One region of the Streptomyces sp. WM6372 genome, then DNA from elsewhere that is predicted to be linked to it. Evidence: riboswitches for the same ligand, from Rfam matches in the RefSeq annotation. Region 1 holds a riboswitch; the other holds the start of a gene.
What was found. A riboswitch is a leader RNA that binds a small molecule or an ion and turns the genes downstream of it on or off. The one in region 1 is predicted to bind cobalamin.
Positions count from the first base shown of each region.

Region 2: another riboswitch for cobalamin. It lies ahead of ADK52_RS18250 (DUF4430 domain-containing protein); the one in region 1 lies ahead of ADK52_RS10615 (energy-coupling factor ABC transporter permease).

Region 1 is NZ_LGDB01000115.1:196,345-207,697, forward strand. Features, by position in the region: gene ADK52_RS10565 (L,D-transpeptidase) at 1-597, shown strand, start outside; gene ADK52_RS10570 (enoyl-CoA hydratase/isomerase family protein) at 683-1,450, shown strand; gene ADK52_RS10575 (ATP-binding protein) at 1,694-2,197, shown strand; gene ADK52_RS10580 (polysaccharide deacetylase family protein) at 2,617-3,396, shown strand; gene ADK52_RS10585 (YncE family protein) at 3,393-4,583, shown strand; gene ADK52_RS10590 (EF-hand domain-containing protein) at 4,672-4,884, shown strand; gene ADK52_RS10595 (PadR family transcriptional regulator) at 4,954-5,490, opposite strand; gene ADK52_RS10600 (energy-coupling factor ABC transporter ATP-binding protein) at 5,546-6,376, opposite strand; gene cbiQ (cobalt ECF transporter T component CbiQ) at 6,382-7,131, opposite strand; gene ADK52_RS10610 (energy-coupling factor ABC transporter substrate-binding protein) at 7,135-7,533, opposite strand; gene ADK52_RS10615 (energy-coupling factor ABC transporter permease) at 7,539-8,231, opposite strand; cobalamin riboswitch at 8,260-8,454, opposite strand; gene ADK52_RS10620 (AMIN-like domain-containing (lipo)protein) at 8,566-9,066, opposite strand; gene ADK52_RS10625 (SsgA family sporulation/cell division regulator) at 9,184-9,591, opposite strand; gene ADK52_RS10630 (hypothetical protein) at 9,791-10,096, opposite strand; gene ADK52_RS10635 (L-serine ammonia-lyase) at 10,358-11,353, opposite strand, start outside.
Region 2 is NZ_LGDB01000183.1:134,210-145,562, forward strand. Features, by position in the region: gene ADK52_RS18210 (glycoside hydrolase family 15 protein) at 22-1,851, shown strand; gene ADK52_RS40215 (membrane dipeptidase) at 1,848-3,980, opposite strand; gene ADK52_RS18220 (type 1 glutamine amidotransferase domain-containing protein) at 4,059-4,835, opposite strand; gene ADK52_RS18225 (AraC family transcriptional regulator) at 5,053-6,108, shown strand; tRNA gene ADK52_RS18230 (tRNA-Met) at 6,211-6,285, opposite strand; gene ADK52_RS18235 (hypothetical protein) at 6,397-6,696, opposite strand; gene ADK52_RS18240 (hypothetical protein) at 6,838-7,251, shown strand; gene ADK52_RS18245 (hypothetical protein) at 7,348-7,851, opposite strand; cobalamin riboswitch at 8,078-8,216, shown strand; gene ADK52_RS18250 (DUF4430 domain-containing protein) at 8,363-8,851, shown strand; gene metE (5-methyltetrahydropteroyltriglutamate--homocysteine S-methyltransferase) at 8,957-11,281, opposite strand.

The DNA of each region.
Region 1 (11,353 bases):
CCCGAGAAGTACTGGGCGGCGGGCACCAAGGTCACCGTGAAGATCGCCCTCGACGGCGTCGAAGGCCGTCCCGGCGTCTACGGCAAGCAGACCCGTACGGTCACCTTCACCATCGGCCGCTCGCAGGTCTCCACGGTCGACGCGAGCGAGCACACGATGCAGGTCGTCCGTGACGGCCAGGTGTTCAAGGACCTCCCGATCACCGCGGGCGCCCCGTCGACGACCACGTACAACGGGCAGATGGTCATCAGCGAGAAGTACAAGGTGACCCGGATGAACGGCGCGACCGTCGGCTTCGGCGGCGAGTACGACATCTCGGACGTCCCGCACGCGATGCGCCTGTCGCAGTCGGGCACCTTCGTCCACGGCAACTACTGGGCCTCCTCGGGCACGTTCGGCTCCGAGAACGTCAGCCACGGCTGCGTGGGCCTCAAGGACGTCCGCGGCGCGGGTGACGGCAACCAGCCGGCCGCCTGGTTCTTCAACGAGTCGCTGATCGGCGACGTCGTCATCGTGAAGAACTCCAAGGACAAGCAGATCGCCCCGGACAACGGCCTCAACGGCTGGAACATGGACTGGGCGGAGTGGATCAAGTAGTCCTCCCCCGTACGTAGTCGAGTGGCCCGGTGCTGTGACCCACGGCACCGGGCCACTCGCGTTAGCCACCGCTAACCTTCCGCGTATGACCCTCTCTCTCGAAGTCTCCGAAGGCGTCGGCACCCTCCGCCTGGACCGGCCGCCCATGAACGCCCTGGACATCGCCACCCAGGACCGGCTGCGCCAGCTCGCGGTGGAGGCCACCGACCGGGCCGACGTACGCGCGGTGATCATCTACGGCGGCGAGAAGGTGTTCGCGGCCGGCGCGGACATCAAGGAGATGCAGACGATGGACCACGCGGCGATGGTCGCCCGGTCCCGCGCGCTCCAGGACGCGTTCACCGCCGTCGCCCGGATCCCCAAGCCCGTCGTGGCCGCCGTCACCGGCTACGCCCTCGGCGGCGGTTGCGAGCTCGCGCTGTGCGCCGACTACCGGATCGCCGCCGACAACGCGAAGCTCGGCCAGCCCGAGATCCTGCTCGGCCTGATCCCGGGGGCCGGCGGCACCCAGCGGCTGTCCCGGCTCATCGGCCCGTCCAAGGCCAAGGACCTGATCTTCACCGGCCGCATGGTCAAGGCCGAGGAGGCGCTCGCCCTCGGCCTCGTGGACCGCGTCGTGCCCGCCGCCGAGGTGTACGAGCAGGCGCACGCCTGGGCCGCCAAGCTGGCCCAGGGCCCGGCGATCGCGCTGCGCGCCGCCAAGGAGTGCGTGGACGCGGGCCTGGAGGCGGACATCGACACCGGCCTGACCATCGAACGCAACTGGTTCGCGGGCCTGTTCGCCACCGAGGACCGCGAGCGCGGCATGCGCAGCTTCGTCGAGGAGGGCCCGGGCAAGGCGAAGTTCGTCTAGCCGGAAAGCCGTTGGTCCTCCCTAGGGGTGGATTAGCCAGGCCTTAAGGGAGCCTTAAGGAGCGGTGGAGATCCACTCCGGGTGATCTTCCGGGAGCGGTGGGTCACCGCAGATCAGGGTGGTCCCACGGCTCTCCGGTTGCCCCGCGCATATGACGGAACGCCCCCTTGGAATCAATGATTCCGGGGGGTGTTTTCCTGAGGAACGGCCCGTGCGGGCACATCGGCCGTCCATGATGGGTCCATGGCGGGCCTGGAGGGTGTGGAACAGCCGCGGCAGCGCAACAGCGCTTCCGCCGTACGGCTGACGGCGGCTCTTGAGGACGAACAGGGTCTCAAGGCACTGGAGTTGTACGGGAACCCGGCTGAGGTGGAAGTGAACCTGCCGTCCATGCCGGAGTCGGCGAGCACGGCCCGCCGGCTCGCCCAGTACGTGGTGATCCGCTTCTGGGGTTTCTCCCCGCAGGTGTCCGAGCACACCGTCCTGCTGGTCTCCGAGCTCGTCGGCAACGCGGTGCGGCACACCGGCGCCCGGTCCTTCGGCTTACGGATGCACCGGCGGCGCGGCTGGATCCGGATCGAGGTGCGCGACCCCTCGCGCGGGCTGCCCTGCCTGATGCCGGTGCACGAGCTGGACACCACCGGGCGGGGGCTCTTCCTCGTCGACAAGCTCTCCGACCGCTGGGGCGCCGACCTGCTGCCGCGCGGCAAGATCACCTGGTTCGAGATGCGGGTCGCCGACCGCTGACCGCCCCCGTGCGGGCGCTGTCCCCCTGCGGGCGCCGTCCCCCGAAACGCCTGAAGCCCCCGGTCGCCGTGGTGGGGCGTCGTGGGGGCTTCATGGGTGCGCCGAGGATCGAAGGGGGTGTGATCCTCGGCGTGGCGACTTCGCTCGGGTCAATGGGGAAGCCGTGATTCCGACTATGGCAGACGGGCGACCAAACGCCAAAAGTCCCAACCTGGACATAAGTGTGCAAATAGTAAGAGTTTCGGGTTGAATCCTAGGTGAGGTGGGCCACTCACCTCGCATTCGATGAATAACTATCCACCGCTCCGTGTGATTCATTGATCGGATACCGGACGCTCCCTCGTCCGGGTGCACTCCGATGAAGGTCCCGAAATGGGTCAATCGTTATCTTCCACAGCATCCACCCCTTAAATGGGCGGGTGCTCTGCTACCCGGACCGCCGATCCGCCCTCCGCGCCGGCGCCGCGGCCGCCGTCGGCGCCCTCACCGCCGCCTGCGGCACGGACGCCCGTACGCCCGCCGGCCCGCCCGCCGTGGCGCCCTCGGCGAAACCCGCGCCCGTCCGGGCCGCCGCCGCCCCGCGCCGGTTCCCCGGCCAGCCCGACGAGATCGCGCACGGTCCGCGCGACCGCCCCCGGGTCGCCCTCACCTTCCACGGCAACGGGGACCCCGCCATCGCCCGGGCCGTACTGGCCGAGGCCGAGAGGGCGGGCGCGCGGGTCACCGTACTGGCGATCGGCAGCTGGCTCGACGCCCACCCGGACATGGCCCGCCGGGTCCTGGACGGCGGCCACGAGCTCGGCAACCACACCCAGCGCCACCTCGCGATCAACGACATGCCCGAGGCGGAGGCCTACGCCGAGATCACCGGCTGCGCCCAGCGGCTGAAGCGGCTCACCGGCTCCATCGGCACCTGGTTCCGCCCCTCCCAGACCCAGTACGCCACCCCGCTGGTCAAGGAGCTGGCCCGGCGGGCGGGCTACCCGCACGTCCTCTCGTACGACGTGGACTCCCTCGACTTCACCTCGCCCGGCGCCGCGGCCGTCATCCGCACCGTCACCGGGACGATCCACGGCGGATCGGTGGTGAGCCTGCACTTCGGCTACGCGGACACGGTCGACGCGATGCCGCCCCTCCTCGAAGAACTCGCGCGCCGGAAGCTGCGCGCGGTGACCACCACGGAGCTGCTGACCTCATGACGACCACCCGCCTTCCCCGGAAGGCCACCGTGCTGCTGGCCGGTCTGGTCCTCGCCGCCCTGGCCGGCTGCGGATCGGCCGACAAGGAGCCCTCCGAGGCGCTCGGCTCCGCGGCCCCGGCCCGGCAGCCCGTCAAGGCCGTCCCGGCCGTACCGCCCGGCCTGGCCGGCATGCCGCCGCTCCTGGACCCGAAGGACGTGTACGCGGCCGACCGGCCGAACAACCTCTCGCCGCTGGTCAAGGACTTCCCGTCGCGGGTCTACGTGCCGAACACCACCTCCAACACGGTGTCCGTCATCGACCCGAAGACGTACAAGGTCATCGACACCATCCCGGTCGGGATCCAGCCCCAGCACGTCGTCCCGTCCTGGGACATGAAGACCCTGTGGGTCAACAACAACCGCGGCCACACGCTCACCCCGATCAACCCGGCCACCGGCGAGGCGGGCGAACCGGTCGAGGTGCACGACCCGTACAACCTGTACTTCACGCCGAACGGCACGTACGCGGTCGTGATGGCCTCCATGGACCGCGAGCTGGTCTTCCGCGATCCGCACACGATGAACCGGGTGAAGACGGTCCCGGTGACCTGCTTCGGGGTCAACCACGCGGACTTCTCCGCCGACGGCCGGTACTTCATCGTGAGCTGCGAGTTCTCCGGCGAGCTCCTCAAGGTCGACACCGAGAAGATGGAGGTCATCGGCCAGCAGAAGCTGCCGTTCGAGGGCGCGATGCCGCAGGACGTGAAGGTCTCCCCGGACGGGAAGACCTTCTACGTCGCGGACATGATGGCGGACGGCATGTGGGTGCTCAGCGGGGACAAGTTCGACATCCCCAAGCTGCTGCCCACCGGGAAGGGCACGCACGGCCTGTACGTGAGCCGCGACTCCAGGGAGATGTACATCTCCAACCGGGGCGAGGGCAGCATCTCCGTCTTCGACTTCAAACAGAACAAGCTCACGAAGAAGTGGGAGCTGCCGGACGGCGGCAGCCCGGACATGGGCGGTGTCTCCGCCGACGGCAAGGTGCTGTGGCTGTCGGGGCGCTACAACTCCGAGGTCTACGCGATCGACACGGCGACCGGTCGGCAGCTCGCCAAGATCCGGGTGGGCGGCGGCCCGCACGGCCTGGCCGTCTACCCGCAGCCGGGCCGCTACTCGCTCGGCCACACGGGGATCTTCCGCTAGGCCACGGCGCCGGGACCCGCGGGAGGGGCGGGGCCCGGCTGCCGCTACCCTTGGCCGGTCAACAAGCACCGAGAAGGGGTGGATCCCAGTGGCTGACATCGAGAGCGCGCGGGCGACGTTCGGCAAGTTCGACGCGGACGGTGACGGCTTCGTCACGGCGGACGAGTACAGCGCGGCCATGAAGGCGATGGGCGACGCGTTCGTCACCGGCGCCGTCGCGGACGCCGTGATCGCCGCCAAGGACGCGAACGGCGACGGCCGCATGAGCTTCGACGAGTTCTGGGCCGCCCTGAACAAGTAAGAGCCAGCCAGCCCTTGCGCAGAGCCCCCGCACCGCCCTCCTGTCGGGCGGGCGGGGGCTCTGCGCCGGTCAGCCCATGTCCTCGACCTCGGCCAGGGCCTCCTCCAGCCAGCGCAGCCAGAACGTCTCCAGGCCGGTGCCGCCGTGCAGGACGAGCCGCCGCAGCCGGTCCTCGTCGGAGTCCCGCCCCGGCGGGAAGTCCTTCTCCTCGATGGCCTCGTAGACCGCCAGCTGCCTCCGGTGCAGCTCCAGGTGGCGCCGCAGCTCCGCGGCCAGCCCGTTCGGCCCCACCACGGCGGCCGCCCGGATGCGCAGCAGCAGCGGATCCCGGATGGCCTTCGGGTCCTGCATCTCGCCGACCCACCGCGCCAGCTCCGCGCTGCCGGCGTCCAGGACCTCGTACTGCTTCTTCTGCCCCCGTACGGGCACCTCGCTGGGCAGCGCCCGGATCAGCCCCGCCTCCTCCAGCCGGCCGAGCTCGCGGTAGATCTGCTGGTGCGTCGCGGACCAGAAGTACCCGATCGACTTGTCGAACCGCCGCGTCAGCTCCAGCCCCGACGAGGGCTTCTCCATCAGGGCGGTGAGGATGGCGTGCGGCAGCGACATGCCGCCATCCTAGGGATGGAGACCCGGGGCATGGAGAACCGAGGCATGGAGACCCCTACTGCCAGGCGGACAGGGCTTCCGGGGTCTTCGGGCCCGGGGCCTGCGGGGCCAGGAGGGCGCGGGCGCGGAGGAAGGACGCCACCGCCGGGGACCAGGCCTGGCGCAGTCCCGCCGCGGCCAGGAGCCGCGGATCCGACAGGAGGGTCTCCGCCGGGCCCGTGCGGATGCCCGACGGGGTCAGGACCGCCGCGTCGTCGGCCCAGCGGACCGCCAGGTCCACGTCGTGCGTGGCCATCACCACCGTGGTGCCGGCCGCGCGCAGCCCCGCGAGGACGTCCAGCAGGCGCTCCTGTCCGTCGGGGTCCAGGCCCGCCGTCGGCTCGTCCAGGATCAGCACCCGCGGGGCCATCGCCACCGCCCCCGCGATCGCCGCGCGCTTGCGCTGGCCGTACGAGAGAAGGTGCGTCGGGCGGTCCCGCAGCGTCGTGATGTCCAGCGCGGCGAGCGCCGAGTCCACCCGGGCGCGGACCTCGTCCGCCGGCAGCCCCAGGTTCATCGGGCCGAACGACACGTCCTGCTCCACCGAGGCCGCGAACAGCTGGTCGTCCGGGTCCTGGACCACGAGCTGCACCGCCGTGCGCAGGCGGGTCAGCCCCGCCCGGTCGTACGAGACCGCCGCGCCGTCGAGGCGCAGCGACCCCGAGCCGGGCCGCAGGCCCCCGCTCAGCAGCCGCATCAGCGTGGTCTTCCCGCTGCCGTTGCGGCCCAGCAGGACCAGCGCCCGGCCCCGCGCGATGGAGAAGTCGACGTCGGCGAGGACCATCGGGCCGTCCTCGTACGCGTAGCCGGCGCCGGCCAGTTCGACCAACGGGTTCAACCGGTCCAACGGGTTCACGGGTAAAGCCCCTTCAGGGTGAGGGTCAGGGTGATCAGTGCCGCCAGGAGGGCCCCCGACGCCGCCAGGAACCGCCACGACAGGGCCGCCTCCGGTACGAGGACCCGCAGCGAGCCGTCGTAGCCGCGGCCGGCCAGCCCCTCCTGGAGCCGCGCCGCGCGGTCGAAGGCCCGTACGAAGGAGGTCGCGGCGAGCCCGGCCAGCGAACGCCACACCGCCGCCCGCCCGGACTGGCCCAGACGGGCCGCCTGGGCGCGCCGTACCTGGGCCATCGAGTCCAGCAGCAGGAAACCGATGCGGTACATGACCAGGGCCACGTCCACCACCGGCGCCGGGACCCCGGCCCGGACCAGCCGGGGCAGGACGTCCGAGACGGGCGTCGTGAAGGCGAACAGCAGCACCCCGAGGGAGGCCGCCGAGGTCCGCAGCAGCAGCTCCGCGGCGTGCCGGGGGCCGTCGGGCGCGAGTGAGACGAACCCGGCCGGGCCGCCGACGGCGACGAGCAGCGGCAGCGCGCCGGTGAAGCAGAAGCCCAGCGGGATCCGGAACGCCCGCCACAGCTGACGCCCGGCCACGCCCGCCGGGCCGAGGAGCACGGCCAGCGTGGCGGCGGCGACCAGGGGCCCGCCGGGCCAGGGCGGCAGGCACACGGCGGTGACCGTCAGACCGAACCCCAGCAGGGCTTTTTCCAGCGGATGGCGGCGGCGCCACCGACTGCCGTGCGCCGCCACGTCGATCGGCAGCACCGCCTACGACTCCGCGGTGGGGCCGGCGGCGGCACCGGCGGCACCAGTGGCACCAGCGGCACTCGCGGCGCCCGCGGCAGTGGCACCAGTGGCAGCGGCGGCAGCGGCAGCGGCCTGGCGGCGGCCCTTGCGGACGCCGAAGTAGTACGCGAGAACGCCCGCGCCCAGTGCCGCCTGGAGGGCGAACAGCGCCGACTCCACCTCCCCGGAGGGGGGTTCGTACAGCGGCGAGAACCAGGGCTCGTAGTCCGGTTTCAGCTCGGTGATCGCCGTCTCCGCCTGCGCGTCCGCGCCCGTGAACGGCTCCTCCTTGCCCTCGCCCATCCCCAGTGCGATCGGCAGTACCGCCAGTGCCGCCACCAGGAGCAGCAGCAGGCCGTTGATCTTCGTGTTCCGGCTCATGCCCATCAGACCGCCGCCTTCCGCTCGCTGCGACCGCTCAGCTTCGCGACGCCCAGCCGGACCAGGTCCGACTTGCTCGACTGCATCAGCAGCCGCATCACGAGCACCGTCAGCAGCCCCTCGCTCACCGCGAGCGGGATCTGGGTCACCGCGAAGATGCCCCCGAACTTCGCGAGGGCGCCCGGGAACCCGCTCCCCGGGTCAGGGAAGGCCAGCGCCAGCTGCACGGAGGTCACGCAGTAGGTGACCAGGTCGGCGAAGAAGGCGCCGAAGAAGACGGTCACCATCAGCGGGACGTCGAAGCGCTTCAGCAGCAGGTACACCCCGTAGCCCGCCCAGGGCCCGGCGATCGCCATCGAGAAGACGTTCGCGCCGAGGGTGGTCAGCCCGCCGTGCGCCAGCAGCAGCGCCTGGAAGAGCAGGGTGATCGTGCCGAGCACCGCCATGATCGGCGGCCGGAACAGGATCGCCCCGAGTCCGGTTCCGGTGGGGTGCGAGCAACTGCCCGTCACCGAAGGGATCTTCAGGGCGGAAAGGACGAAAGTGAACGCTCCGGACGCCCCGAGCAGCAGCGTGCTCTCCGGGTTCGCCTTCACCTCGCGGGTGAGGGCGCGGACACCGTGGACGACGAACGGAGCGGACGCGGCGCCCCAGGCGACCGCGTGCAAAGGGGGCAGGAACCCCTCGGCTATATGCATGAGTGGGGAGACCTCTCCAGCACCTCGTGGATGGACAACGCGCCCCGGCCGGTCTCCTGGCTCACGGGTGCTGATGCCCTGGCTCCGCCTTCCCGGGCGGTGCGGAACTTCCCGCGCCGCCCAGTGGCCTCCCGCGGGATGGAGCCGGACTTCCCGTTCACAGTGGCGAGGGCCGCACCGGTTCTCCACCGGTTTCCCGAACACCAAGGCCAGATGACCTTAGTCGGACGGACGGACCGGCACCAACCCGGCCCGAACGGTTCCGAACGGGTGCGGTCCGGCGGCGGCGCCGCCCGGGCCCGTACGAGGCTCCGGCCCGAGCGGCGGCCACGACCTAGCGGCAGACGTTGCGGTGCGCGACGTCCAGTACGAACCGCTCGGGCCCGTGCAGCGTGAAGGAGCTGACGGAGGGTTTGGCGCCGAAGGCGGCGCCGAAGGTCACGTACCCCTCGAAGTCGCCGGTCAGGGCGAGGCCCTTCAGTTGCGGCAGGTGGATCCTGACCAGCTTCGGCCCGCGGTACGTGCCGGCGCCCGTGCGGTCGTGCGCCGCGGCGGGATGCAGCCGGATCTCCAGGAAGTACTTCCCCGTCAGCGGGACGGGTGCGCCGGACCCGTCGTGGACCAGCCGGGGGACGCGGGTGACGGTGGCCCGGGGAACGTATCCCCGCAGGTCGATGACGATGCGGTCGTACGTGCAGTGTCCGCCCCAGCGGGCGTTCACGACGAGCGGCGTGGGCCGGACGGCGGCCGAGGCCGGCGCGGCGAGGGTGATCCCGGCGGTGAGCAGCGCACCTGTGGCGAGTGCCACGAGCTGCCGGCGGTGGAGGTGATTCATGACGTCCCCCTGATTCTTCGGAGGCGGGGACCGGTGTCACTGCTGAGGACACTCCCGGCGGGCTCATGGTTGCACCCAAACCGGAGCAAACCAAAAGAAACAGCCCTGAATCCTCCGCTACCGGGGGAGGAGGGTGCTGAGCTCGGCGTCGAGGTCGTAGTGCCGCCGCTCCTCGCCCCGCGGCACCAGCCCGACCAGCCGCCGGCACAGCGCCCGTACGTCCTTCGCCCGGGCGGACACCACGCAGCTCTGCGCGCCGTTGCTGAAGGCGAGGAAGACCCGAGGCTCCCCGCCCCGCCACCGCGGCCACACCTGGACGTCCCCCTCGCCCGTCGCGCAGATCTCCCCGTCGAGCAGCAGGTCCCGGGAGAACACCCAGCGCGCCAGGTGCATCCCGGCCCCCCGGAAGTCGAGCGCCAGCTCGTAGGGCCGGTCGCGGCGGTACGTGAAGGCCCCGCACACCGGCACGGGCTCGGGCGAGGCCTCCAGCCGGAGCGGGAGGACGCGGTACTCGATGCCGTCCATGCGCTGCGCCTCTCTGTCGTGTCCCGGCCGGGCGGCTTGCGGGCCCTCCCGGGCAAGCTAGCCCACCCCCCGGCCGCCCCGGCGGGCCGAAGGTCCCGACCCCGGGGGCCGCTGGGCCCGTCTTCTCACAGGAACGGGGACGGGAACGCGAAGGGGCCCGCCCTCCGGGGGGAAGGCGGGCCGCCGCGTCACCGGTCCGTTACGGGACGGGGTTGAACACGAACGAGCCGTTGGACTGCCCGATGGCGGTGAAGCCGGCGCCGTTGGCCTGGGCGCCGTTGCTCTGGTTGGACGCCCCGGAGCCCGTGGCGACCTGCTGGGTGGTGGAGGAGTTGCCGAGGTTGCCGCCGGCGACCCCGCTGCCGAGGATCTCGGCGACGGCGGCGTCGGACGAGACGCCCGCACCGGCTCCGTTGTCGGCCTGGGCCGTGCCGGCGAAGAGCGCGACGGCGAAGGGGAGCGCTGCGACGGCCGCCAGGACGCGGATGCTGCGGTTGCTTGCCATGATGAGGTCCTCCAGTGCACAAAAAGGCTGCGGTCCAAGGCGGTTGGCCGACCGCCGGGGGTGTGGCCGCGACGTCACGTGATCACCATGGCGCATGTGATCATCGAGAAACCAGCCCGCAGCGGAGGGTTCGCCCTCAAGCGTGATCAACTCCCCGCAAACCTCAATTGGCCTGCGATTTCACCGTGTTGTGGAACGCCGGAGGGGCCCGGCGCGCACCGCGCCGGGCCCCTCCTCCGTCATGCGTGCCGGATCAAGGCATCAGCATTCGATGACGTTGACGGCCAGGCCGCCGCGGGCGGTCTCCTTGTACTTGACCTTCATGTCGGCGCCGGTCTCCTTCATGGTCTTGATGACCTTGTCGAGGGAGACCTTGTGGCTGCCGTCGCCGCGCATGGCCATCTTGGCCGCGGTGACGGCCTTGACCGCCGCCATGCCGTTGCGCTCGATGCACGGGATCTGGACGAGGCCGCCGACCGGGTCGCAGGTCAGGCCCAGGTTGTGCTCCATGCCGATCTCGGCCGCGTTCTCCACCTGCTCTGGGGTGCAGCCCAGGACCTCGGCGAGGGCGCCCGCCGCCATCGAGCAGGCCGAGCCGACCTCGCCCTGGCAGCCGACCTCGGCGCCGGAGATCGAGGCGTTCTCCTTGAAGAGCAGGCCGATCGCACCCGCTGCCAGCAGGAAGCGGACCACGCCCTCCTCGTCGGCGCCGGGCACGAAGTTCACGTAGTAGTGCAGGACCGCCGGAATGATGCCCGCGGCGCCGTTCGTCGGAGCGGTGACCACCCGGCCGCCGGCCGCGTTCTCCTCGTTCACGGCCATCGCGTAGAGGGTGATCCACTCCATCGAGAGCGCCTGCGGGTCACCCTCGGAGCGGAGCTTGCGGGCGGTGTTCGCGGCCCGGCGCCGGACCTTCAGCCCGCCCGGCAGGATGCCCTCGCGCGACATGCCGCGCGCGACGCACGCCTGCATGACCCGCCAGATCTCCAGCAGGCCCTCGCGGATCTCCTCCTCGGTGCGCCAGGCCTTCTCGTTCTCCAGCATCATCGCGGAGATCGACAGGCCGCTCTCCCGGGCCATGCGCAGCATCTCGTCGCCGCTGCGGAAGGGGTACTTCAGCACCGTGTCGTCGAGCTTGATCCGGTCCTCGCCGACCGCGTCCTCGTCCACCACGAAGCCGCCGCCGACCGAGTAGTACGTCTTCTCCAGCAGCGGGGCGCCCGCGGCGTCGTACGCGAAGAGCGTCATGCCGTTCGC
Region 2 (11,353 bases), on a different contig from region 1:
CGCCGTAGGGAGGCCGGTATCGTGAACGCCGGATTCGGACGAACGGGCCTCTCGTCCTATCTGCCGATCGCAGACCACGGCCTCATCGGGGATCTTCACAGCGCGGCGCTCGTGGGCACGAACGGCACCATCGACTGGTACTGCTGCCCGCGCTTCGACTCACCGAGCGTGTTCGCCTCCATTCTGGACGCGGACCGGGGCGGGTCGTTCGAACTCGCCGCCGACGTGCCGACGCGGACCCGGCAGTTCTACTTTCCCGACACGAACGTTCTCATCACGCGGTTCTTCGCCTCCGACGGGGTGGCCGAGATCCAGGACTTCATGCCGGTCGCCGACGACTCGGACGCGCAAGCCCCGCACCGGCTGATCCGCCGGGTGATCTGCGTACGGGGATCGCTTCCCTTCACGGCGCACGTGGCTCCCCGCTTCGGGTACGGCGCCGCACCGCACTCCGCACAGGCGCGGGGCGCCCACACCGTGGTCTTCCGTTCCGGGAGCCTGTCGTTGGCGCTGACCTCCACCGCGCCGCTGGAGTGCGACGGACTCGACGCACGATCCGGCTTCAAGCTCTTGGAGGGCGAGTCGGCGGTGTTCGCCCTCGACCCGGTCGTCGACGACGTCATCCCGCGGGCCTGCCCCCAGGCCGAGGCCGAGCAGCAGTTCGAGACGACGGTCAGGTTCTGGCGCGACTGGCTGGCCGGCTCGCGCTACCACGGACGGTGGCGGGAGATGGTGCACCGCTCGGCTCTCGTGCTGAAGCTGCTCACGTACGCCCCGACCGGTGCGATCGTGGCCGCCCCGACGACCAGCCTGCCCGAGCAGATCGGCGGCGAACGCAACTGGGACTACCGTTTCGTATGGGTCCGCGACGCCGCGTTCTGCGTCTACGCCATGCTCAGACTGGGCTTCACCGGCGAGGCCGAGGCGTTCATGCGCTTCCTGTCCGAGCGGGGCATCATGCGGGGCAGCGGCCCCGCCGGCCCACTGCAGATCATGTACGGGATCGACGGGCGCGGCGAGCTGCCCGAGCAGGTACTGCCCCACCTGGAGGGCTACTTGGGGTCCGCCCCGGTGCGGGTGGGGAACGCCGCGACCGGGCAGCTCCAGCTGGACATCTACGGAGCGCTCATCGACTCCGTGTATCTCTACGACAAGTGGGGCCAGCCCATCAGCAGCGACCGGTGGGAGGAGCTCGGCGTACTGGTGGACTGGCTCTGCGACCACTGGGACCAGCCCGACGACGGGGTGTGGGAAACCCGCGGGGGACGAAAGAACTTCGTGTACTCCCGGTTGATGTGCTGGGTGGCGATCGAGCGGGCCATCCGGATGGCGAACCGGCGGGGCCTGCCCGCGGACCTCCCCCGCTGGCAGCGCAGCCGTGACGCGATCTACCGGCAGATCATGCAGCGCGGCTGGTCCCCCGAGCGAGGGGCGTTCGTCCAGCACCTCGACGACCTCGTGCTCGACGCCTCGGTGCTGATGATGCCGATGGCCAAGTTCATCTCCCCCACCGACCCCAAATGGCTCTCCACCCTGGACGCGCTCACCGCGGAGCTGGTGTCCGACTCGCTGGTCTACCGCTACGACCCCGAAGCCAGCCCGGACGGCCTGAGGGGAGCCGAGGGCACCTTCTCGATCTGCTCCTTCTGGTACGTCGAGGCGCTCACCCGCGCCGGACGGCTGGAGGAGGCGCGGCTCGCCTTCGAGAAGATGCTCACCTACGCGAACCACGTCGGCCTCTACGCCGAGGAGATCGGCCTGACCGGCGAACAGCTCGGCAACTTCCCGCAGGCCTTCACCCATCTCTCGTTGATCAGCGCGGCGTTCAACCTCGACCGGGCCCTCGGCTAGGCCGGCATGACGTAGCCGAGCAGTCCTTCCCGGGTGTACGGGCCTTCGCAGTCGGGCCTGTTGGATACGAAGTGGTCGAAGACGGACGGGATGTAGCACCGGTAGAGGGGCACCGATCCGGGCACCGCGGTGGTGTACACGTATCCGACCGGGCCGAGGGGCTGCTGGCCCTCGCATCCCGGGTCGGGCGTCAGCAGCGAGTGGTTGGCCGCCTTGCACTCGTAGAGCCGGACCGTACCGGGCGCGGGATCCCTCAGTACCTTCCAGACCGCCTCGTGGGTGAAGTCGCCGGGCAGGGGGCGCGGGGAGGCGAGGTGGCCGTAGTGGGGGCGGTAGCCGCGGACGAGCGGGGTGTAGGGCGTGGTGTGGCCGCGGCTGCGTTCCCAGGTCCGCAGGTAGCCCTCGGCGCCCTGCATGAGCTCGTCCACCACGTCCTGGCCGCCGGTGACGCGGATGTCCTCGATCCAGTCGGGTACGAGGCCGTAGTGGGCACCGCCGCCGTCGGTGTTGACGTCCCAGACACGGTCGCCGGTCACCTGACGGTCGAGGACCGAACCGCCGTCGGGGCTGCGGAACGGGTAGTGCACGGGGTCGCCGGCCGCGGCCCGGGCTCCGGGCAGCCAGGCGAAGCCGTTCATGTCGGTGCCGATCCCGTACCCGGCGCCGTACTCGGCGCGCAGGGCGGCGTGCCTGCGCGCCTCGGCGGTGAACGCGGGCGCCTCGTACATGTGGCCGGTGATGAAGCCGCCCAGGCGGTAGACCCGTTCGGTCCAGTTGTCGTCCATCCAGCCGTGGGTGGACAGGGCGCCGGCGTACTGCTCGCCTTCGAGCACGCGCAGCGCCTGGTTCGCCGCCTTGACGCTCATGTGGTCGATCTCCAGCATCATGCTGCGCTTCATCATGCCCAGCACCGCGTACTCGCCCAGGGCGGTCAGGCCCCGGCGGTTGCACTGCGCCGCCTGTAGGGAGCCGGCGTACCGCGGCAGTTCGACCCCTTCCGGCAGGGCGTCCCGGATCCGGGCCCGTGCCTCCGCCTCCTCCTTTGCCCCGGCGGCGGCGGTGCTCACGGCGGTCGCGGTGGCGCCCGCTTCCTCCTGGCCCTCGGCCGCGGCCGGGCCTGCGGCGAGCCCGAAGCCGATCGGGTTGTCGTGCTCGGGGCCGGGGCACGCCTCGGTGCTCCAGAAGGTGCCGGTCGACAGGAACTGGCCGGCGTTGATGGCCATGCCCTGGGTGCCCGAGTCGAACCGGACGCCGCACAGGGCGTTGTCGAACTTGTGGCAGAGGAACATGCTGCGCACGCCCAGGCGGTGCAGTTCGTCCAGGCCGCGGTCGATGTCCGCCATCGTGCAGCGGGCACTGTCCAGCACCTGCTTGCAGCCGAACGGTTCGGAGGTCTCCACCCCGAGGACGACGGCGAGCTTGCCCTCCTGGATGACCTTGCGGGCCTGGTCGGGCTCGGTGACGACCCGGAACCAGCCCTTGCCTGCGCCGCCGTACATGGCGTCGACGTAGTCCTGGAGTTCGTACGTCTTCTGGATCTGGAGCCTGATCGCGGTCATCTCGTCGCAGCCGCGGTCCTTGAAGAAGTAGAGCGAGCAGATGACTCCGTTGGTGACCATGTCGTTCACCAGGATCCGCTGGCCGCCCCGCCAGGCCCGCTCCACCCAGGCGTAGTAGGTCTGCTGGTGGGTGGCGGAGTCGTGGGCCGGCCAGTCGCGGAACGTCGGCCAGCCGTTCGGGTCGTGCAGGCCGTCGCCGCCCTTGGTGATCATGTCGAAGAGGGCGAGGACGCCGTTCGGGTAGTGCTCGGGGCAGTCCTTGAGGGCGTCCGCCACCCCCGCCGTGGAGAAGACCTTTCCGCAGACCAGCCGTCCTCCGAAGCCCTCGTTGGACATCAGGTGGACGTGCGCGTCGACGTATCCGCGGACCCGGCCCCGGGCGTCGGTCCCCCTGAACGGCTCGCCTGTGACGTTGATCTGCGAGTCAGGGGCCGGGCGTGCGACGGGCTCCCACCACTGCGGGCCTGCCGCCGCGCCGGCGGTCGCCGGACCGAGTAACAGTGCCGCCAGTGCGAGGACCAGGCCGATCAACAGGTACCGGCTCCGTCCGAAGACTCTTCGTCGGTTCATCGCCATCCCTCCCTCTCACGATGCGTTCATGACAACTTGGAGATCGTCTCCGGCCGCCGGTCGGCGCGAGCGGGCCGATCAGCCGTTCCCGCGCACCGCTCGCTCCGCTTCATGGGCACGGACCAGGGCCAGGTACTCCCCCGCCAGGCGGTGGCAGTCGCCGGGCCACCGCGCGGAGACGTAGTTGCCGTCCCTGACGGCGAAGCCGCGTCCGGGGCGGGCGGCGGTGTCGCGGACGGGCAGCGGCGGGCCGGTGAGGAAGTGGCCCGGATCGGCGAGCGCCGCGGTGACCTCCTGCTGCACGGTGGTGCGGTACGTGCGGTAGTAGCGCCCCAGCCAGAGCCTCGTGAGGTTCCACCCGGTCAACTCCAGCAGCGCCGTCAAGGCCGTGGTCCGCCGGCCGTGGAGGACCGAGCGCCCGGTGGCGGGATCCTTGGCCCGGGCGGCGAGCAGCACGCCGTGGCAGACGGCCCCGACCGGCAGGTTCCGGGTGAAGACCCGGGCGAACAGTCGCTGGGCGGTGGCGTCTTCGAGCAGCGTCCGCATGCCCGCGGCGTGGCCGCCGGGTACGAAGAGGCCCGTGACGTCGGCGGGGTCGACATCGGCGTACGAGGAAGGGGCGAGGAACCAAGGGTCCTCGCAGAGGCGCCGGTACGCGGCGAGCTCGGCGCGGCGGGTCATCAGCCAGGGCGACAGCCAGGAGAAGCCGAGGTCCGTGAGCCTGGGGTCGGCGAGCGCGACCTTCCCGCCCGGGGTCGCGAACCGCACCTTGAAGCCGGCGTCCCGCAGTGCGGCCCAGGGAACCGCCGCCTCGGTCGGGTCGTAGTCGCCTGCGGGGAGCAGGAAGAGAATCACGGCGTACTCCTCTGAGCGGTGGCGATCAGGGCAGCTCGCATCCCCGGTGCTCCGTGGGCCCCTGACCCCCGCGGGGTCCGAAGGCCGACCCTAGAAGCGGCCCGCGGCGCCGTCATTCACTCCGGCGGCCAATCCGTTGACTCTCCCGACCCGCCCCCGGCGGCCGTCCTCGCGGACGGTGTTGACGGGGTCGGTGCGCCCGCATTGACTGGCGGCCGTGTCCACCATCGAGCCGCCCTCCGTCACCGCGTGCTACGCCCTCGCCGTCCTGCGCGCCTTGGAGGACGGCACCGTCGGGTCCGCCGGGGCCATCGGGTCCGTCGGGTCCGTCGGGTCCGCGTCCTGGGCCCTGCCCACGGACCGGCTGGGGTTCGGTGAGATGCGTACGCTGTGGGACGCCGTGCTCGGCGCCCGCGACGCCGGCCCGCACACCGGGCTCCTCGTGGGCGACCGCATCCGGCCCGAAGGCCTGCACATCATGGGCCACCTCGTCCTCACCTGCGCCAGCCTCGCGGACGCCGCTCTGGCGGCCGAGCGCTACCACCCCCTGGTGAGCCAGGCGGGCACGGTGTCCCTGGACCGCCGCAGCGGCGCCAGCCGGATCCGCTACCGGCCGACCGTCGACCCGGCGGCCATGCACCCCCAGCAGGTGGAGGCGATCGTCAGCAGCATGGTGCGGGCGGCCCGCTGGATCGCCGGGGACGACTGGGCGCCCCTGTCCGTGTCGTTCGCCCATCCCCGTGCGGGATCGGCGGAGCCCTACGCCCGCGTTCTGGGCTGCCCCGTCACCTTCGACGCCCGGGAGAACGCGATCACGGTCGCCAACGAGGACCTCGACCGGCGCCGCCCCCTCTACGACCCGACGCTCAACGCCCTGCACCGGGCCTACGCCGACCGGCTCCTGCACCAGCTGTCCGCGCCCGCGCCCGTGGCCGAGCGCGTGCGGCGGTGGCTGGAGCACGCCACGCTGGAGGACGCGGGCCCCGAGGGCCCCGCCAAGGAGCTCCACCTCAGCGTCCGGACCCTGCGCAGGGCCCTGCACGCGGAGGGCACCTCGTGGCGCGCGCTCCTCGACACCGCCCGCCACGGCCGGGCCAGGCGGCTGCTGGAGAGCACGCCCCTGCCGCTGGACCGGATCGCCCCCCTCGTCGGCCTGAGCGGGGCGACGGCCCTGGTCCGCGCCTTTACCCGGTGGGAGGGCATGCCTCCCGGGGCGTACCGGGGCCGGTACGGGCCCGCGGCCCACAACCGGGACGGAGCCGGCAGCGGGTGACGGGCGTCACCGCGGGCGGGTCCCCGTCACGCCCCGGGGCCACAGCGCCTCCGTACGACGGAAGGGCCCGGATCCTGTGAGGATCCGGGCCCTTCCGGGTAGTAGCGGGGACAGGATTTGAACCTGCGACCTCTGGGTTATGAGCCCAGCGAGCTACCGGCGTCGGTGAACCCCACCCTACGGCACTGTCCTGCCGCATTCGACCAGTTTTCGCTCGGCGTGCTGCCCGGCCGCTCCGGGGGTGCCTGGACGGGCAGTCCCGTGAGGAGGACCGGGGGCCCGGCTCGCCTACCGCAGATCGTCGCGCATCGTCTCGTCGCGGATCACGTTGCGGTGTTCCTCGTAGACGAGCCGCGCGTCATCGCTCGGGAGCGCCTCGGTGGCGAGGCCGCAGGAACACGTCACGACGGTGAGACCGGAGGGAGCGCGCCGCGTGTGCCCCTCGGGGCTGGTCCACGCTTCACCGGCGGGGTTCTCGTACCGGAGGCTGTGGCGGTACTGGGGCTTGCGGTGATGGCTCGGGGCGCCGGCGGTGCCGCCGGTGTCGTCGGTGCCGGTCAGGTCAACGGGGAAGCGGTGCTGGCTCATGGCACCAGTGTCGCCGCCCGCGGGCGATCAGCCGGCAGCCCCCGCGGGCGCCGGCCCGGGCGGATCGGGAGCGGTCGCCGCCGTGTGCACGTGCGCCCCGGGTCGCGTCACGGCGTGCCGGAACGCAGGATGGAACAGGTGATGACGGTTTTGGTGGTCGGCGTGCCGGACGGCGAGCAGCTGGAGCTCCTGCGCGCGGGCATCCAGCGCAATCCGCACTTCCGGGTTCTGTCACATGCCCACGACCCCGCCGTCGCCCTCGCGCACGCCCGCCTCCTGCTGCCCGACATCACCGTCCTGTCCCTGCCCGCCGGGCTCGACAGCCTCGACGCGGACCCGGACATCCTGAGCGTGTTCCGCGGGGTGCGATCCCTGGACCCGCCGAGCGGGGTGGTGCTGCGGACGGCCGCCGACCGCATGCCCCGTGCCGTGTCCGGCCTTGCGGTCGAGGGCGCCGTCCACGTCGTGCGCGAGGGAGACTCCGAAGCCCTGATGCGGGCCCTGCGCACGATCGGGCTGCGCCGGGCGAGTTGCGACCCCGACGAGATGCCCTGACCGACAGCACCGGCACGTACATCCTGCGCCTCGGCCTGCCGTGGTTGCGCGCGAGCGGTCAACGCGCCGGGGTCTTCGAAGGATTCCCCAGAACGGTCAGTTCGGCCGTACGGGCGCCCACAGGCCGGCACTCCACAGGTCCCCGTGCCCCACGTGACGGCCCCTCCGCTCCTCCTCGTCGTCCACGACGAGGAGGGAGACGCAGGACGTCTCCGCCCGGTACTCCAGGAACCCGCCCTGGGCGGTGACCGTGAGTTCCGGGGCAGCAGGGAGCTCGGAGAGCGCCTCCCGTACGTCCGCCCAGGCGGTGTACGGGGTGAAGTCGACGCCCGTGCCCGCGCCCCATCGGGCCGCCCGCCCCGGGGCGTTCGCGAGGCGGTGCAGCTCGATCGACCCGCCGGACATCACCCACTCGCTCCCGGGGTTGAAGTAGAACTCGACGAAGCCGTAGTCGCGGCGGAGCGACGCGCCGCCCTCATCGACGACGTCGACGCAGCGGTACGGCAGGGCCCGGCCGACCTCGGCGAGGGTGGAACCGATGCCGATGCCGTGCAGGCGCCCGGTCCTGATGAAGGAGGCTAGGAATTCGATGCCGGTCACGGCCGATTCTCCGGTGTGTCGATCGGGGCCCGGCATCTCCGGGGAACGGTTCCGCGAGGTGCCCCGGCGGTGGGTGTCCAGTGGATCATGCCCGGTTCGCGGCGCTCGTGCCGCGGTATCGGCGCGGCCTGATGCCGCTCGTGCCGCGACGGTCCGATCTCGACGGCGACGCGTCGCCCCGGAAAGTGGCCACTGGTCACCACGCTGTCACGACCGTACGATGCGTCTGCCCGGTCCGCATCGGGCGACAACTGAATCGCCGTGTGACCTGGGGGAAGTCGGTGGGAATCCGGCGCTGACCTGCAACCGTGTGGAGCGCGTCCGTGCTCCGAGTCGGAGAGCCCAGCACGCGGTTCGTACCGCTTCCCACTGTCATGGTCTGCAGCGCGAAGCCTTGAGCCGCCGGCTCACCATCCAGCCGGATCCCGCCGTGGCGGGGTCGTGGCACCAGTGGCGGATGCCGTGGCGGACAGGGCAGCTCTGCGTGCCCGTCCGGCTCGAAAGGCAATTCATGCGCCCGAACCTCGTCCGCCGCACCCTCGTCACGTCCGCCGCCCTGGGGCTCGCGCTCGCCACCGCGCCTGCGGTCGCCCACGCCAAGCCGGTTCCGAACACGAACGCCCCGGTGAAGGTCAACCTCACGGTGCAGGGCCCGAGCGGTCTGCTGTTCAAGGGGAAGATCAAGACCAAGGGCCACGACGTCACCACGGTCACCGGCGGCACGCACAAGTGCGACGGGACCAACGGCTCGGCCAACCCGAGCGCCGTGCCCACGCCGACCGCCGCCCTGGACGACGCGGCGAAGACGCACTACTTCAGCTGGGACGGCACCTGGTACGCCTCGTTCGACGACTTCTCCGTCGACACGATCAAGAACGTCAGCGGCGGCGGCTCCGCCTACTGGAGCATATCCGTCAACGGCACCCCGACCCCGGTCGGCGGCTGCCAGTTCAAGCTCAACGCCGGCGACCAGGTCGCCTTCACCTGGACCGCCTTCTAAGACCGCCCTCCCAGCGGGAAGGCGCATCCGAACACCCCCGCCTGACGGGGACGCGGGCGGGCGGGCCGGAACATCAGGAGACTGACGTTCCGGCCCGCATGCAGGTCAGCCGGCCGCGCTACCGGTCTCCGCGCGGACTTCGCGGGCCGCGGCCACCAGGTTCTCCAGGGAGGCACGGGTCTCTGCCCAACCGCGCGTCTTCAGACCGCAGTCGGGGTTGACCCAGAGCCGCTCCGCCGGGATGGCCTCCAGCCCCTTGCGGAGCAGGGCCACCGCCTCGGCGGCGGAGGGGACGCGCGGCGAGTGGATGTCCCACACCCCGGGGCCGGCCTCGCGCGGGTAGCCGTGCTCGGCGAGCTCGGTCGCGACCTGCATGTGCGAGCGGGCTGCCTCCAGGCTGATGACGTCGGCGTCGAGGTCGTCGATCGCCTGGACGATGTCGCCGAACTCCGCGTAGCACATGTGCGTGTGGATCTGGGTTTCCGGCCGCACGCCCGAGGTCGTCAGCCGGAACGCCTCGGTCGCCCACGCCAGGTACTCGGCGTGGCCGTCGGCGCGCAGTGGGAGCGTCTCGCGCAGGGCGGGCTCGTCGACCTGGATGACCGAAGTGCCGGCTGACTCCAGGTCGTCGACCTCGTCGCGCAGGGCCAGTCCGACCTGGCGGGCGGTCTCGCCGAGGGGCTGGTCGTCCCGTACGAAGGACCAGGCGAGCATGGTGACCGGGCCGGTCAGCATGCCCTTCACCGGCTTGGCCGTCTGCGTCTGCGCGTACGTCGTCCAGCGCACGGTCATCGGCTCCGGTCGGGAGATGTCCCCGGCCAGGACGGGCGGGCGCACGTAGCGCGTGCCGTAGGACTGCACCCAGCCGTGCTGGGTGGCGAGGTAGCCCGTCAGCCGTTCGGCGAAGTACTGGACCATGTCGTTGCGTTCGGGTTCGCCGTGCACGAGGACGTCGATGCCGGTCTTCTCCTGGAAGGAGAGCACCTCGCGGATCTCGTCCTTGATCCGCTCCTCGTAGCCGGCGGTGTCGATCCGCCCGGCCCGCAGGTCGGCTCGGGCCACCCGCAGCTCGTCGGTCTGCGGGAAGGAGCCGATGGTCGTCGTGGGGAGCAGCGGCAGCCCCAGGTGGGCGCGCTGGGCGGCCGCCCGGTCGGCGTACGGCTGGGGCCGGCGGCCGTCCGCGCCGGTGATCGCCGCGGTGCGGGCCCGGACCGCGGGGTCGCGGGTGACCGGGGACGTGGCACGGGAGGCCAGGTCGGCGCGGTTGGCGGCGAGTTCGGCGGCGATGGCATCGGTGCCCCGGGCGAGTCCGCGGGCCAGCGTGGTGATCTCGTTCGTCTTCTGGCGGGCGAAGGCCAGCCAGCGACGGACCTGCGGATCGATGTCCCGCTCGACGGCGGCGTCCAGCGGGACGTGGAGGAGGGAGCAGGAGGCGGCGACGTCGACGCGGTCGGCGAGGCCGAGGAGGGTGCCGAGCGTGGTCAGCGACTTCTGGTAGTCGTTGATCCAGATGTTGCGGCCGTTGACCACGCCCGCGACCAGGCGCTTGCCCGGAAGCCCGCCGACGGCGGCGAGGTCGGCGAGGTTCGCGGCGGCCGCGTCGGTGAAGTCGAGGGCCAGGCCTTCGACGGGTGCCTTCGCCAGGACGGGCAGGGCCTCGCCGAGCCGGTCGAAGTAGGAGGCGACGAGCAGCTTCGGGCGCTCCGTGAGGGCGCCGAGCTCACGGTAGGTGCGCGCGGCGACGTTCAGCTCGGCCGGGGTGCGGTCCTGGACGAGGGCCGGCTCGTCGAGCTGGACCCACTCGGCGCCGGCCGCCCGCAGGTCGGCCAGCACCCGGGCGTAGACGGGCAGCAGCCGGTCGAGCAGGGTGACCGGCTCGAAGTCGGCGGCGACGCCGGGCGCGGGCTTGGCGAGCAGCAGGTAGGTGACCGGGCCGACGAGGACCGGACGGCCCGCGTGACCGAGCGTCAGGGCCTCCTTCAACTCGGCGACCTGCTTCGTGGAGTCGGCCGTGAAGACGGTGTCGGGACCGAGTTCGGGGACGAGGTAGTGGTAGTTGGTGTCGAACCACTTGGTCATCTCCAGCGGGGCCACGTCCTGCGTGCCGCGGGCCATCGCGAAGTAGCCGTCGAGCGCGTCGACTTCGACGGCCGCCCGGTGGCGGCCGGGGACGGCGCCCACCATGACCGTGGTGTCCAGGACGTGGTCGTAGTACGAGAAGTCACCGGTCGGCACCTCGGTGATGCCGGCCCCTGCCAGCTGGGCCCAGTTGGCCCGGCGCAGGTCGCGGGCGGTCTCCCGGAGGGATTCCGCGGTGACGCGGCCCTTCCAGTAGCCCTCGATGGCCTTCTTCAGTTCGCGGTTCCGGCCTTGGCGGGGGTAGCCGTACACGGTGGCCTGTACTGCCGCGGCTGCGGACTGGGTGGTCACGGAACTCTCCTTCGCGAGCGTGTCTCCATGGACCCGGTGGGGTCGAGGACGCGAGGGGTGCCGGACCGGGCG